3 regions of the Gloeothece verrucosa PCC 7822 genome follow, and region 2 is predicted to be linked to each of the others. Evidence: predicted binding sites of a transcription regulator. Region 2 holds the regulator's gene; each other region holds the start of a gene.

Region 1 (5,027 bases), 2.7 Mb from region 2:
TGAGACTCAAGGGGAGCAATGTTAAAGAAGCGTAATGCTAGATGCTCCGAAGGGGCAAAGGGGAATGACTAATGACCAATAACTAATGACTAAATAATCTGCTTGTCTTTAGAGAGCAGAGTGTCAAATCTATGATAGAATGCCCCTTATCTATAAAACAATGTCTTGGGAAGGTACACAGATACATGGAACTGGCACTGCTGTTAGCAAAATTACCCGAAGCTTATCAAATCTTCGATCCTTTAGTCGATGTTTTACCTTTGATCCCTTTATTCTTTTTGTTGCTGGCCTTTGTTTGGCAAGCGGCTGTTGGATTCAAATAAACGACTAAAATTAAACCCATTTAACCAAAAAAATAAAGGGTATTGGTGTTCCGATACCCTTTAAAACATATAGATCAAGGAGAAAAAAACTTTTAAATTATTTTGACCAGTCAATTAAAATAAATTACGGTTGAAAAATTTATTTAATATAGAAGAAGATTCAGGTTGATGAGTCGGTTCAGAATTCCCCGAGGAGTCAAGAGAATTATTGCTTATAGATTTATTAGAATTTTTAAAATCTTGATGCCATAAAGGAATATTGACATCAGTTTTCTTGGCATAAATTGTGACTTTTTTTACCAGAGGCAGTCTAGCTTCTATTAATTTGTTCCGAATGCTCTCTACAGTTTTATCTTGAACAAGAGCATAATGTGCTTCTAATAAAATTTGTAAATATCCCCGGTCTAATCTCAGTTCAGCCGCGATATCTTTCGGTTCTAATTCTTGATTTAATAATTCTAAAATAGCCGCCACTTCTCCGCGTTTTGCCCGCAGTTCTAGACTGACTTCTTCGGGTTCTATTTCATCAGTCTTAGCAGATAAAATATGAGTAAATTCTGCTATACGATTTGTATGTTCGTCTAGAGTAATTGATGCCTGCCAAGCGGCTGTATCAGAGCCTTCTACCGAAGCTTCTAACTCTAATTTATGCACGATTTCAAGGCGTAAACTGGTAATTTCCTCTTTAATAAAAGGAATCAATTTATGCTGATTGGGAACTTGTCCGTGTTTTCCTTCCAGCTTCAGTTGTAGGCAATTATCTTCAAGAGTAGCGACGACAATTTGAACCTTTTTAAAAGCCAAACTTTGATTAAGCAGATTAAGGATCGCGTTAGCATCTCCCTGTTTAGCTTGATGCAAAAGAGAAACTTGACTCATAATACTCAAATATATAATTTTTAATCCGGTCTTACTCTTAAGATTCCCTTTTTTAAACTTAAACTTGAACCTGAACAGGGATTTTGTTTGAAAAATTGTAAAATCAAGTAGGGGAAATCCCCTACTCAAACAGAAAAATTTTTTATTGACAACGTTCTAAAGCCAACTGAATTAACTGATCAACCAATTGAGGGAACTGAATCCCAGAGGCTTCCCAAAGTTGAGGATACATACTAAAAGCCGTAAATCCCGGTAAAGTATTAATCTCATTAATTAGCACTTCCCCAGTCTTTTCCACATAGAAGAAGTCTACCCGCGCCAAGCCGGCAGCATCCACCGCCGCAAAGGCAGATAAAGACATTTCTTGAATTTGAGCCGCTATTTGAGGGGGAATGGGAGCAGGGATTAATAATTGGGCGCGTCCATCAGTATATTTAGTTTCATAGTCATAAAAATCACTATTAAAGGTAATTTCGCCGACGATAGAGGCTTTAGGATTATCATTGCCTAAAACGGCACATTCTACCTCTCTAGCACTCACGCCAGCCTCCACAATAATGCGTCTGTCATAACTAGCGGCGGCATCGAGGGCAGTTTCTAATTCCGAACGAGTTCGCGCTTTGGCAATGCCTACAGATGAACCTAAATTAGCCGGTTTGACGAAACAGGGATAACCTAAAGTTTGTTCAATTTCATCCCCGAGTTTAGGAAAGACGCAGGAATTAGACCAAATTTGAGCGCGAGTCAGAGTCATATAAGGCACTTGAGGCAACCCGGCCTGCTTAAAGGCGGTTTTCATGGCAATTTTATCCATTCCCACAGCCGAACCTAATACACCGCTACCCACATAGGGAACTTGCATCAAGGTGAGTAACCCTTGTAAGGTGCCGTCTTCCCCATTAGGACCATGCAAAATGGGAAACCACACATCTACTTCATTCACACTTGGGGGAAATTGCCAAAGTCCAACGGAGTCATCGCTTTCTGTGGAGAGGGGTTTTCCTGACTCTAAAACCGCTTGGGCAATTTCTGGAGCTTGCCAACAGCCATCCTTTCGAATATAAATAGGGATAAGTTGGTACTTGGTCGCATTTGTTTCGGAACTCAGGGCTTTGGCTATAGCTTTTGCCGAATTGATCGAGACTTCGTGTTCTCCTGAACGTCCGCCAAATAATAATCCAACCCGCAATTTGCTCATGGCTATCTCCCTAACTGTTGCTAAATTAATTAGGGGATAGAGTATCATATTAGCGACCCCTAAACTACCGGCAGCCAAAAGTTCCTCGCTGTTATTAAAATTAAATTTCTACTGCTTAGTCCTCAGTTAATTCGGTTGAATCGGCTGTTTTTTGCCTTCGTGATCAACGCTAACAAAAGTAATTTTTGTTTCGAATAGTATAAGGTCATGTTGCTGATCATCTCGGGTGCCAAAAACTTTCACACTGTACTGTACAGAAGTTTTTCCTAGATGATGGCAAGTGACAGAAAACTTTAAAATTTCACCATTACTCACGGCATGACGAAAGATCACATTGTCTAAAGCGATGGTGAGAAACTGATGACCCGGAAATTCTAAGTTTGCCGTAATATAAGAGAATTCATCAATCCACTTTAATAAATTCCCACCAAATAAATTACCGTAGTGATTTAAGTGTTCGGGCAGCACTAGCTTATAGTAATCCATGTTAGAATTCGTCTCTTGTATTCAACTTATTATTGCCAAACTCTGAGAATTTTTTCGAGTTAAGTTTTAATATACTGTATCCAATGTTACAATTTTTCGGTTAACCTAGTTTTACCATACAATCTCTGATTATTCTGTTCGTCAGTGACATCATTCTCGAGAAAGATCTACATAAGAGGTTAATCCAAAAGCATTATGGCTCAAGAACTAGGTAGAAGAAAATTTTTATTGTATGGTTCAGGTGCATTTATAGCCAGCTTACTCCTCAAAGGTTGTACCGGAAGCGATACCACGACAACCTCCTCAACTCCCTCTGCTACCTCTAACCAAACTGCCGCTAATACAGGGAAAACGGCGGCGAGTGGCGATACCATTAAAGTCGGTCTTCTCCACTCTCTGAGTGGCACAATGGCCATTAGTGAAACGACCGTTGTCGAAGCTGAAGAATTGGCGATCGAAGAAATTAATGCCGCCGGTGGGGTATTAGGTAAAAAAATAGAAGTCATTAAAGAAGATGGGGCTTCTGACTGGCCGACTTTTGCTGAAAAAGCCACTAAACTGATCGATCAAGATAAAGTTGCTACCATTTTCGGCTGTTGGACTTCTGCCAGTCGGAAAGCGGTTTTACCGGTCTTTGAAGCGAAAAATCATTTGTTGTGGTATCCTGTCCAATACGAAGGACAAGAATGTTCTAAAAATGTTTTTTATACCGGTGCAGCCCCTAATCAACAAATTGAACCGGCTGTAGATTGGTTATTAAAAAATAAAGGGAAAAAGTTTTTTTTAGTCGGTTCTGACTATGTTTTTCCTCGTACCGCTAACACCATTATCAAGGAACAGTTAAAGGCTAAAGGCGGCGAAACCGTAGGGGAAGATTACTTACCTTTAGGCAATACAGAAGTGACCGCTATTATTACGAAAATTAAAGCGGCTTTACCGGATGGGGGAGTCATTTTTAATACCCTTAACGGAGATAGTAATGTGGCATTCTTTAAACAACTACAAGCCGCAGGACTAAAACCCGATAAATATCCTGTTATGTCTGTTAGTATTGCCGAAGAAGAAGTGCGACAAATTGGGCCAGAATATTTAGCCGGTCAATATGCCAGTTGGAATTATTTCCAAACCGTTGATACTCCCACCAATAAAAAGTTTGTGGAAGCATTTAAAGCTAAATATGGCCAAGACCGGGTAACCAATGACCCGATGGAAGCGGCTTATATTATGGTTTATTTGTGGAAACAAGCAGTAGAAAAAGCCAAAACCGCCAATGATTTAGATAAGGTTCGCCTGGCAGCCGTTGGTCAAGAATTTGAAGCCCCAGAAGGCAAAGTGAAAATTTTTCCGAATCATCATATTTCTAAGACTGTCAGAATTGGTCAAGTGAAAGATGATGGAATGTTTGACATTGTTTGGTCAAGTGAAGGACCGGTTAAACCGATTCCTTGGAATCAATATGTTCCTGAAACTAAGGGGTACGCCTGCGACTGGACTGATCCTAAGAAAGGCGGCAAGTATAAAACTGATAAAGTTTAATAATCATTAGTCATTGGTCATGGGTCATTAGTCATTACTCATTAGTCATTGGTCATTAGTTATTAGTCGTTGGTAATTAGTTAATATTCATTAGTCATCAGTTAAGAGTAAAACACGTTAATAAATAATGAGTAATGCTTAACCTGTGATCAGTCACTAACAACTAAGGGCTAACAACTAAGGACTAACAACTAATGACTAAAGACTAAAGACTAAAAGGACTAACAACTAATGACTAAGGACTAAAATGTTACAAATAATAGAAGGTTTATTTAACGGAATTAGTATAGGTTCAGTATTACTGATCGCCGCCCTCGGACTAGCCATCGTTTTTGGACTCATGGGAGTGATTAATCTTGCTCACGGGGAATTGATGATGTTAGGCGCTTATACGACTTTTGTGGTGCAAAATGGCTTTAAAGTTTTAGGCGATCCTTGGTTTAATTATTACATCTTTTTTGCCTTACCGTTGGCTTTTTTAGTAGCCGCCTTAACGGGGTTACTTTTAGAAAGAGGAGTGATTCGTTTTCTCTATGGGCGACCATTAGAAACTTTATTAGCCACTTGGGGAGTGAGTCTCATTTTACAGCAATTTGTCCGCAGTG
Region 2 (5,027 bases):
AATTCTGTTTCTAGTTTAGCCTTCCAAGTTTTAGAGGTGGTTTGGTTTCCCATGACTAATAATTCGATGGGATACTGTTGAAATAGGGTGTTTATGACCGAGATCGCGCCATCTGATTCTACTACCTCATGATAATAAATCTGACGGTCATTTCCCATAATCGCCACACCACATTTATCTCTACCGGGATCAAATCCTAAAATCATCGGAGCTACCTACTATTAACCAATGACTTAAGTGCTAAAAATCACTTTACCATCTCGGACGGCAACCAAGCGAAGTTTTAGCGGTCCGGCGGTATAGGTGGGTTCAGATGCAACTGCTTGAATTTCATCTAAAGGTTGTTCACTGCTGTTAACTTGTTGAATAAACTGAACCAATTTTGTTAAACTTCCATCTCCAATTTGAATGGTCCCTAAAATGCCTTGTCTCCTGGCTCTAAATTGAGCGGCTGATAAGAGAATATCTAATCTTTTTTGAATTTCTTCTTCGGTCAAATTTCCTGAATCTATAGATACAGCCGCTATTTCTTGTTCTTCGTCAAAAATTTTTTGATTGGGAACCACATCAGCAAAGACTCTAATTTCTTGTTCTCCTAAAACATAATTGCCGGCTGAAATTATTCGGACCACATATTCTCCCCCATCTTTTAGGGTTTGAATTAATTGTTCCACTTGAGCTTTAGTAATTTTTACCAGTCTTTCATCTGTATTTTTACTTTCAGGTCGAGTGGCCATTATGGCGGTTCTATTTGCCTCTTGTAAAAGTTGATCGATCACTTTGATAATTGTATCAGACTCAGGTCGAGTTAAGCGAAATGCTCCTAAAGATAGAACTTGTCCTTTAAGAATTGCTATTTTTCTTTCCCGTAAGTCTTGATAATTTTGATAATATTGTTCTAAGACTTCTACTTCTCGTTTCAGAAAAGCCAACTGATTTTCTAATTCTCCTAATTTTTCTTCTCGACTTTTCAGATTTTCATCTTTTTGAGCGATGGCTTTATCTAAGAAAGAAATTTTACTATCACGTTGCTTAATTTGGTTTTGTAATTTATTTTTCGCTTTTTCTAATTGTTGAATCCGAGACTGATTTTCGGCAATAATTTGATCTTGTTGAGTTAATTGTTGATTTTGTTGGGCAAGTTTTTTATCTTGTTGAGCTAGGCTATTTTCTCGTTCAGTTAATTGTTGATCTTTTTCTTGTACTTGCTTTTGAATATTCTCAATGGTTTGGGTTAACTTTTGCCTTTGCTCCACCAGATCTTGACGTTCTTCTAATAGAGATTGAATATCCGAGCGTAAAATTGTTAATTGACTCGATACTTGATCAAATTGACTTCGAGATTTTTTAAAATCTTTATTTAGCTGAGAAAGACGTTTTTGAATTGATGTCTGTTTAGTTTGAGCGATATTTAATTCTTTTTCTATAGAGGTTTTCTCTTCTTTAACGGTTTGTAAATTGGTTTCAAGTTTTTTAATGGCATCTCGACGTTCATTGAGCAATTTATCCAGGTCAAAAACGCCTTGACGTAGAGACTTACTTAAACTAAATAACAACGCCAAGGTTGAACCTGCAATGGCTATCCCTGTTACAATAGTAACAAGCACTGCTGTCTGACGAGGACGCAGATTAAATAATCTCAGCTTTTTTTTGCCGATCTTGCTTCCTATGCGATCTCCTAATGCAGCGATTAACCCTCCTAAAATCAGGATTGCTGTAATTAGGATAAAGGCGCTAGTCATGATTGTAACTGCTCTTGGATAGAGTTAAGTAAACTGTTGACTCAGAGCGACGGGATTATGAACAGTAATTTTTTTCTTATGGATTGAAATCATGCCTTCTTGTCGCAAATCTCCTAATAGACGAGTAACAGTGACTCGGGTAGAGCCAATGGCTTCTGCGATCGCCTGGTGAGATAGCTTTAAATCAATTCGAATGCCATCTGGTGTAGGGACACCAAAATCTCGACACAGAATTAATAAGAAACTCACCAACCGAGAACCCATATCTCGGTGAGCTAAGGTTTCAATCATCATCTCGGTTTGTAAAATCCGTGACGACAATCCCTGTAACATTAACATCGATAATTCAGGATTATTTTTGAGGGCTAACTCTACCTGATCAATCGGTGCTGAAAGTAATTCTACAGGGGTAAAGGCCACAGAATGATAAAACCGGTCTGAGCGTTCTCCTGTTATGAGAGATAGTACCCCAAATACGCTATTTTCGCGCAACAAGGCTACTGTGATTTCTTCTCCGGCTTCATAAACTCGCGAGAGTTTAACAGCCCCCTTGAGCAGAAAGTAAACTCTCTCTGCCGGATCACCCGGGAAGAAAATGGTTTTTCCTCTCTCATAGGATTCTACGACAGGGGGATAGTTACCGCCACCGATGCGACGAAAGACTGCAGCTAAAGGTTTATCTTGAGTCAGGGATAGATCCATCACACTTAACACAGAGAGGAAAATAAAAGGTTCTTTGAGACTTAATCGAGTCTTAAATTAATAAATATTAAACACACTTCCTAGCCAACTGGCAAAATTTTTAGGGACTTTTTGTTTAACAATGGTTTTATGGGGGGTGTGAGTCTCGATGAAGGCATACATTCAAAGATTATAACCATCCCTTTTGACGCTCTCAACTTACGGCCAAGAAATTTTACCCTTTGAACCACTATGTTAGATTTAAACGGAAAGAACGCGCTTGTTACAGGCATTGCCAATAATCGTTCCATCGCTTGGGGGATTGCCCAGCAGTTACACAAAGCCGGAGCCAATCTTGGTATAACCTTTTTACCAGATGATAAAGGACGTTTTGAAAAAAAGGTGCGAGAGTTAGTAGAACCCCTCAATCCTAGCATATTTGTGCCTTGTGACGTACAGAATCAAGAACAGATTGAGGCAACTTTTGCAACCCTCGCTGATCAATGGGGAAAGCTTGACATTTTGATCCATTGTTTGGCTTTTGCCGATAAGGAGGGTTTAACCGGAGATTTTAGTGCTATTTCTCGGGAGGCTTTCCAGCAATCTTTAGAAATTAGTACCTATTCTCTAACCCGTTTGGCTAAATACGCTAAACCTTTGATGACAGAAGGCGGCAGTATTGTCACTCTCACTTATTTAGGGGGAGTGAAAGTCATTCCTAATTATAATTTGATGGGCATTGCTAAGGCCGGTTTAGATATGAGTGTTCGTTATTTGGCGGCTGAGTTAGGACCTCATAACATTCGCGTCAATGGGATTTCTGCCGGACCGATCCGGACTCTGGCTTCTTCTGCGGTGGGCGGTATTTTAGATATGATTCATCATGTAGAAAAAACTGCCCCTTTAAGACGTACTGTCACTCAGACAGAAGTGGGAAATACGGCGGCTTTTTTGTGTAGTGATTTATCGAGTGGCATTACTGGACAAATTATCTACGTGGATGCTGGTTACGAAATCATGGGAATGTAATTTTTTTAGTCATTAGTCTTTAGTCCTTGGTCATTAGTCTTTAGTCTTGAATTTTATTCTCAATTACTGAGCTTTAATCCCTCATTAATGATAGCTAGACGACTTTGACTGATGACTAACCACTAATGACTAATAACTAATAACTAATAATTAATGACCAATGACTAATAACTAATAACTGAGGAATTGTTTATGCTGTCAAATCCATTAGTAATCACTTTGCCTCCTTCTATTAAACTTGATGATGATCAGTTGTTTGAGTTGTGTGATATCAATGATCATTTAGTTATTCAACGAGATACAAAAACCGGAGATTTATTAATTATGACCCCAGCCGGAGGAGACACCAGTAATCGGAATTTAAGTTTAAGTGCCCAACTTTATAATTGGACAGAAAAAGATGGGACTGGAATGGCTTTTGATTCTAGTGGCGGATTTCGCATCAAAGGAGCCTCTAGGGACCCCATGAATCCTGATGCCGCTTGGCTCACTTTAGACCGTTGGAATAGTTTAACTCCCGAAGAAAAAATCAAGTTCCCGCCTCTGTGTCCGGATTTTGTTGTAGAATTACGTTCTCCTAGTGATTCGGTTGTTTCTTTACAACGAAAAATGCAAGAGTGGATTTTTTTAGGAGTAAAATTAGGCTGGTTAATTGACCGGAAAAATCGCCAGGTTTATATTTACCGTAGCGATAAAACCGAGGAATGTTTAGATAATCCTACTTCGCTCACCGGAGAGCCTCTACTGGTAGGTTTTGTCTTAGATATGAATAAAATTTGGTAAGGATAAGCTACTCAATAAACGGCTAAGACTAATAAAAATTTATGGCAATTAGGCTCTTATTTTTCCATTCTGATGACTCTTCCTTGGCTGTCGGTTCGATAAACCCAAGTTTGATTTTTATAAGACATTACCACTCGCCACCCCTCAACCAACGCTTGAGTACAAATTTCATCGGAAGCCGCTAGTCCTAAACAGCCATTGGGCCAAGTTTGTCGCGTTGCGGATTTAAGTTTTAACTTGTCAGTGGCAATATTGGTACGCCGCGCTAAATCCTGACGAACACTATTAACCACTACAGGCGGAATTTTACTGTCTCCTTGTTGGGCGATGATCATAGCTGACTCCGTATCAGGAAACCGCACAGTAACAGCGATGGCGGCTGAATTTGTTCCCAAGCATAACAGACTGACTAAAACCACGATAGATAGACATGATAGCGTCTGAATAACTTTCTGGGAGTCACAAGTAGGGACTATTAAATCTTTTATTAGTGATGCCATGTTAAATTCGCCTCCTTTTTGGGAACTCTGAGTATAGCACTACAATTTTGGTCAAAGTGTGAAATATGTCCTCTCAATGGTTGTTCGTCAATCCCGTTTTAGCACAAACTTCTACCGAATTAGCGACATCATCCCCGATTTCAGTATCCTCAGTAAATCCCTCTGGAGCCAAGGCTTGGATGTATAGCACCAGTGCCTTAGCGCTCGTTTTAATTGCTGTAGTTGTCTATGGTAAGCTAAAAATTATTAAGGCGGAGAAAGCTTTAAAATTTGAGCAATTTAAAACTAAGGA
Region 3 (5,027 bases), 1.2 Mb from region 2:
CTAGTTAGTGCCATACAAAAACTCTTCTAGTGAATTTTCTAGTTAAAAAAAAAGACCCGTCAGAAAAGACAGGTCTTATAAACCACAATTGATTTTTTGACTAAACTGTTATGTACTCACATTTCACTATGTGAATCTAAATATTGATGATGCTTGAACATTAAATTTGATAACTAATTTTCAGGCAATCGAACATCTCGCCGCAGAGTCAGCCCTGTCACGGTAGCATTATTAATATCTTGTTCTGTAGGTTCAACTTCTGCAATCAAGGTGCAAGTAAAAGCCGCTTGAGGAGTATCGGACTCAAACATAACTTTCAGAGGACTATTCCAATGAATTCTAGGCAGGGTTTTATAATCTCCAAAAATACTTTTTAAATCGGCTATCGTCAATTTAGAAGACTTAGCAAGCACGAATTCCACATGAGCCGGGCTATTGGTTCCTGTTTGAAAGACAATTCTAGCTAAGGGAAATGATGAATCATTGGGCTGAACTTCTAGCGGCATTTCGTCGCCCGGAGCTTTAATAAGTTTCCCCAAATAATTAGCAGTTTCTTGAACAGTTATCCTCTCTTGAGAAAGGAATTGGCAAGTATTCTTTAAGGTTTCTAGCATGGTTTTTTTTTGGGAAACAGGCTTAATAGAAATATTGCTATTTAAAAAAAAATGCTCTCCTTTTGTCTGGCTTATCAAAGAGTAGAAAGAGCCAAAACAGAAGTTAATAACCAACAGAAAAGCTAAAATATTCATGGAGAAGTCGGTGATTGATAAGCCACATTAACAGCGTGACCAACTCGGTGAGCATCCGCTTCTTCTGGTAGATCTACATATTTAGCATAAGCAATATCAAATCTTTTTTGTGCCGCATCAAGTTTCGCTTGATTGGTTTTGGTGGGAGATTTATTATAAGTTTCCTGTGCCTTATTTAAAGCTGTTTTACTGGCTAAAACCTCCGTTAACACTTGCTCTCGATAAGCGGCTCTCGCTCCATAGACGCTTTCATGCCAACCCTCAGCAATTAGGGCCTCCATACTACCCGGTTTGAGAGGGTTACTGACAGCAGTCGCCACTACTTCGGCTTTGATGCCGGTTTCTCTGGCGATCGCTTTAGCCGATCTACCTTTACCGGCTAACATTTGCGCCATGCGATACCACTGTTCGGCGTGTCGGGCTTCATGATAGACGGTATCGGCTATTTCGGCGGCTTCAGCATCGGTTAGGGTAGCTTTAGAAAAGGCTTCTTTTCCGAGATCGATCGTCCAAGTCTCAAAACTTAATTGTCCGGCGGCTGCACCTAAATCTTTGAGCGCTTGGTTACAGATCGGCACCCCGGCAGCGCTTAATCTTTCATTGACGACTTTGATCAAAGCGGATGCTCTCGCCTGTGGGGTTTTTAAGGTAGCCCATTGGGTTTGAATGGTTTTAGCCGCTCCCACATATTGATTAATCGATTTTTCTTCGGCTAACCCACTGGCAAAAGCGGCAGGTAACGTTCTAGGTCCGGCCATTCCATCGACTTTTAGGGGAGGGTTACTTTGTTGCCATAAAGCCACCGCTTGAACGGTTTCGCTGTTGATCTCTCCTGTTTGGGTAACTCCCACTTTTGCTTGAATTTGTTTAATAATCTCAGGTGTATATTGTTGTTTCTTGGCGGCATACCAATTTTTAGCTTGAATGACTTGAGTGGGGGTTAGGGGTCCGGGAGATTCTTCATCAAAGCGTTGTATTAAGTTGTTTGGCGAGTGGGTATAGGCTGTTACAAGCGGCTGTAGTTTGGGCTGAAACAGAGATGAGGGGGTAGGAGAAGGGCTAAGAGAAATATTTTCTAGATGATGAGTGATAACTGTAGAGTGTTCTGGGTTAATTTTTCGGGGGGGATCTGTCGCTAAACTACGGCCTGTTCTAAGTTCAGCTTGTTTGCTCTTAGAAAGGGGATTATTTGCCTTGCTTTGGCTCGTTTTTACTTGGCGAATTTTTCCCATATTCTTAACCCTCCCAATGGAGAAACACGCTACAGCTAAAACTAGGCTGATGATTTTATTTTAAGATAAAATTTCGATTGGCTCTCCAACTTTTAAGGCTAACTCGGTTTGGGCATTTCCTCCATTAAGGGCTATTTCTACCCAATTATGACTCCCAATTAAACTGACTAATTGACCCAAATCTACATCACTGTAGGTTTTTCCTCGAGAAATAACTCTTTGTTTTACCCGCACTGACCAATTTTTTCCTTCTACTGCACTCGCTGGAATATTAGTAATTAAATTGCCAAAAATATCAATATATTGAATACAACCCCTTAACCCAAGATCACTGAACTCGAGGTCCACAAGCGGCAATGGTACAAGACTTTCTATATCGATGACAGTGCCTAACATTTGTAAAGCAATTCCACTCGCTAAATAAGCTCCCACTGGTGCAAAAATATCTCGTCCGTGAAAAGTGGTGCTTGCCTGAACAGTACGCCAGTATTCTGAATGGGTTAACTCCACCGCCGCCACCGCCGGGGATAAACTCAGAACGCCGCTAAATAAACCATTATCCGGACCGACTAAATACCCTCCTGAAAATTGTATCGCTACTCCTCGGCGTTCACTTCCTACCCCAGGATCAACCACAGCTACATGAACCGTTCCTCTGGGAAAGTAAGCATAAGCATTCATCAGACAAAATCTTGCCGCCACCAGGTCTTGAGGGGGAATTTGATGAGTGATATCGATGGTTTTGAGCGAAGGGTTAATTTGGGCAATAACTCCTTTGATCACTCCTACATAACCATCTTGTAAGCCAAAATCACTTAATAAGGTGACAATACTTTGTTCAGACATCGCTGTTTTCCGCTTGAGGAGCTAAAAAATCGCCATTCGGCAAGGGTTGATAGTTAGTAAAAGTATACTTACCGTTCTTTAGGATTAAAAAGTTTTTTAAAAAATTCTGTAACAATAGCTACATTTTAGCCGAAAAAATGTTATGGTAAAGAAGTACAGTATATCAGATCGTTTCAAAATAATGTCCATGATGAACAAAAATCGTCAAGAAATCGTAACACAAGCCGCTTCTGCTCACCAAGAAAGCCTGCGTAAGAGCTTACAACATCGTCTAGAAGTGGCAAGAGCGCAAGGAAATGAGTCTCTAATCCGCCAATTAGAAAAAGAAGCCGCTTATTTACATTTACAATAAATTTTTCTCTTGTAGTGAGTATAAATAAATCATTCCTCCGCCACCGGTGATCAGTAAATAACTGATCACTAAAATGGTTGGAAGTTATAGAGTCGCTTCTCGTTCCAGTAAAAGAGTGACCGGCCCATCATTTTCTATAGTAACCTGCATCATTGCACCGAATCGACCTGTCTGTAAGCGCAACCCACTGAGTGCTAGTTTGCTGACAAAGAGGTCATATAATTGTTGAGCGATAGGGGGAGGAGCAGAGTCACTAAAAGAAGGACGACGACCTTTGCGGCAATCACCATAGAGGGTAAACTGACTAATAACCAGTAATTCTCCTTGAATATCTTGCACCGATTTTTCCCAACGATCTTCTCCGTCACCGGTGCTAAATAGACGCAACTCTAAACATTTGCGGCTCATCCAATCAATTTCCTTTTCAGTATCAGTGGCGGCAATACCTACTAATAGATTTAATCCGCGTCCAATTTTACCGACTATTTCGCCATCCACAGTAACCTGAGAAGATATAACTCGTTGGATAATAACACGCATGGGATAAGTTTAAGAGAACGATTCAGCATAATTATTGTACTCGGTTATCCATCGCTTCATTCAACCAAGTCCTCAAATCTTGTTCTCCAGAAAAATCTAATAAAGCTATCGCTAAATTTTCTAATTGAAAAACTGATAACTGTTCAAGTTGTTTTTGGACTGGTGGGTTAATGATGCCGATTTTTTGGGCGAGTTGACGCTTAATGACTATCTGCATTCCTTCTCTAAAGCCTTCTTCTCGGCCTTCATCTATCCAATTTCTAATGCTTGGCATAATGCTATCAAGTTAATCAATCCGGGTGCGTTATATCAAGTAAACGCACCGCGAAACCGTTAGTGCAGAAATCGTTCCGCACGGCAATCTAGTTATTGTCCAAACCCTTTACCTCGGCTAATAGAAGGTAAGCATAAACAATTTTCAATTTGTTCACGGATCTTATCGTGATCAAGGTTTTGTCCTATTAACACTAGCTGGTTTTTGGGTTCTCCTTTCCACTCATCATCTTCAAGAGTAAATCGTTTACCACTCAGGTGAAAAATATGACGTTTAGGACTCTCATCAAACCAGAGAATTCCTTTGGCCCGAAAGATATTTTCTGGCAGTTGATTATCTAAGAAATATTGAAATTTGCGAATAGAAAAAGGTTTATCACTCTGAATAGATAGAGAAGTAAATCCATCATTTTCTAAGTGATCTGAATGATGATGGTGGTGGTCATGATCATGATGGTGGTCATGATGGTGATGGTCGTGTTCATGGTCATGATGGTGATGATGCTCATGATCATGATCATGGCTATGATCCTGTTTAGCTTCGGAAGCGTTAAAATATTTATCCGATTCAAACAGACCGACACTGAGGATCAAGGGTAAGGGAACTTGAGAGTTTTTCGTGCGTAAAATTCTTGACCCCTGCTTGATATCCCGAATTCTGACTTCTAAAGCGTCTACATCAGCTTCATCGACTAAATCAGTTTTATTGAGGATAATCACATCTCCGTAAGCAATTTGGCTGTAAGCGGCTTGAGAGTTAAATAAATCCAGACTGAAGTTAGCGCAGTCTACCATTGTAATGATCGAGTCTAAGCGGGTCATATCCCGTAACTCTGTCCCCAAGAAAGTTAGTGCTACAGGTAACGGATCAGCTAATCCTGTAGTTTCTACCACAAGGTAATCGACTTTTTCAGGACGCTCCAGCACTTTATAGACGGCGTTGACCAAATCTTCATTGATGGTACAGCAAATACAGCCATTGTTGAGTTCCACCATATTATCGTCGGTGGAGATAATTAATTCATTATCTATACC

The links. Region 2 encodes NtcA, which controls nitrogen genes in cyanobacteria. Its sites were predicted from a motif close to TTTGTANCNNNNGNTACAAA; they were not measured.
Region 1: the regulator NtcA is predicted to act here: its motif matches at 2,960-2,979, upstream of urtA (urea ABC transporter substrate-binding protein).
Region 3: the regulator NtcA is predicted to act here: its motif matches at 2,933-2,952, upstream of pirA (arginine synthesis PII-interacting regulator PirA).

The regions. Positions count from the first base shown of each region.
Region 1 covers NC_014501.1:1,471,192-1,476,218, forward strand. Annotated here, with positions in the region: gene CYAN7822_RS06595 (photosystem II reaction center protein K) at 186-323, shown strand; gene CYAN7822_RS06600 (hypothetical protein) at 438-1,202, opposite strand; gene CYAN7822_RS06605 (D-alanine--D-alanine ligase family protein) at 1,345-2,400, opposite strand; gene CYAN7822_RS06610 (acyl-CoA thioesterase) at 2,527-2,886, opposite strand; gene urtA (urea ABC transporter substrate-binding protein) at 3,082-4,422, shown strand; gene CYAN7822_RS06620 (ABC transporter permease) at 4,670-5,027, shown strand, end outside.
Region 2 covers NC_014501.1:4,830,886-4,835,912, forward strand. Annotated here, with positions in the region: gene CYAN7822_RS21505 (pre-16S rRNA-processing nuclease YqgF) at 1-206, opposite strand, end outside; gene CYAN7822_RS21510 (DUF3084 domain-containing protein) at 234-1,742, opposite strand; gene ntcA (global nitrogen regulator NtcA) at 1,767-2,444, opposite strand; gene fabI (enoyl-ACP reductase FabI) at 2,676-3,452, shown strand; gene CYAN7822_RS21525 (Uma2 family endonuclease) at 3,645-4,235, shown strand; gene CYAN7822_RS38705 (hypothetical protein) at 4,292-4,735, opposite strand; gene CYAN7822_RS21535 (hypothetical protein) at 4,801-5,027, shown strand, end outside.
Region 3 covers NC_014501.1:6,031,469-6,036,495, reverse strand. Annotated here, with positions in the region: gene CYAN7822_RS27125 (hypothetical protein) at 174-614, opposite strand; gene CYAN7822_RS27120 (hypothetical protein) at 746-1,981, opposite strand; gene CYAN7822_RS27115 (SAM hydrolase/SAM-dependent halogenase family protein) at 2,042-2,827, opposite strand; gene pirA (arginine synthesis PII-interacting regulator PirA) at 3,018-3,179, shown strand; gene dtd (D-aminoacyl-tRNA deacylase) at 3,264-3,719, opposite strand; gene CYAN7822_RS27105 (DUF4351 domain-containing protein) at 3,751-3,993, opposite strand; gene CYAN7822_RS27100 (CobW family GTP-binding protein) at 4,086-5,027, opposite strand, start outside.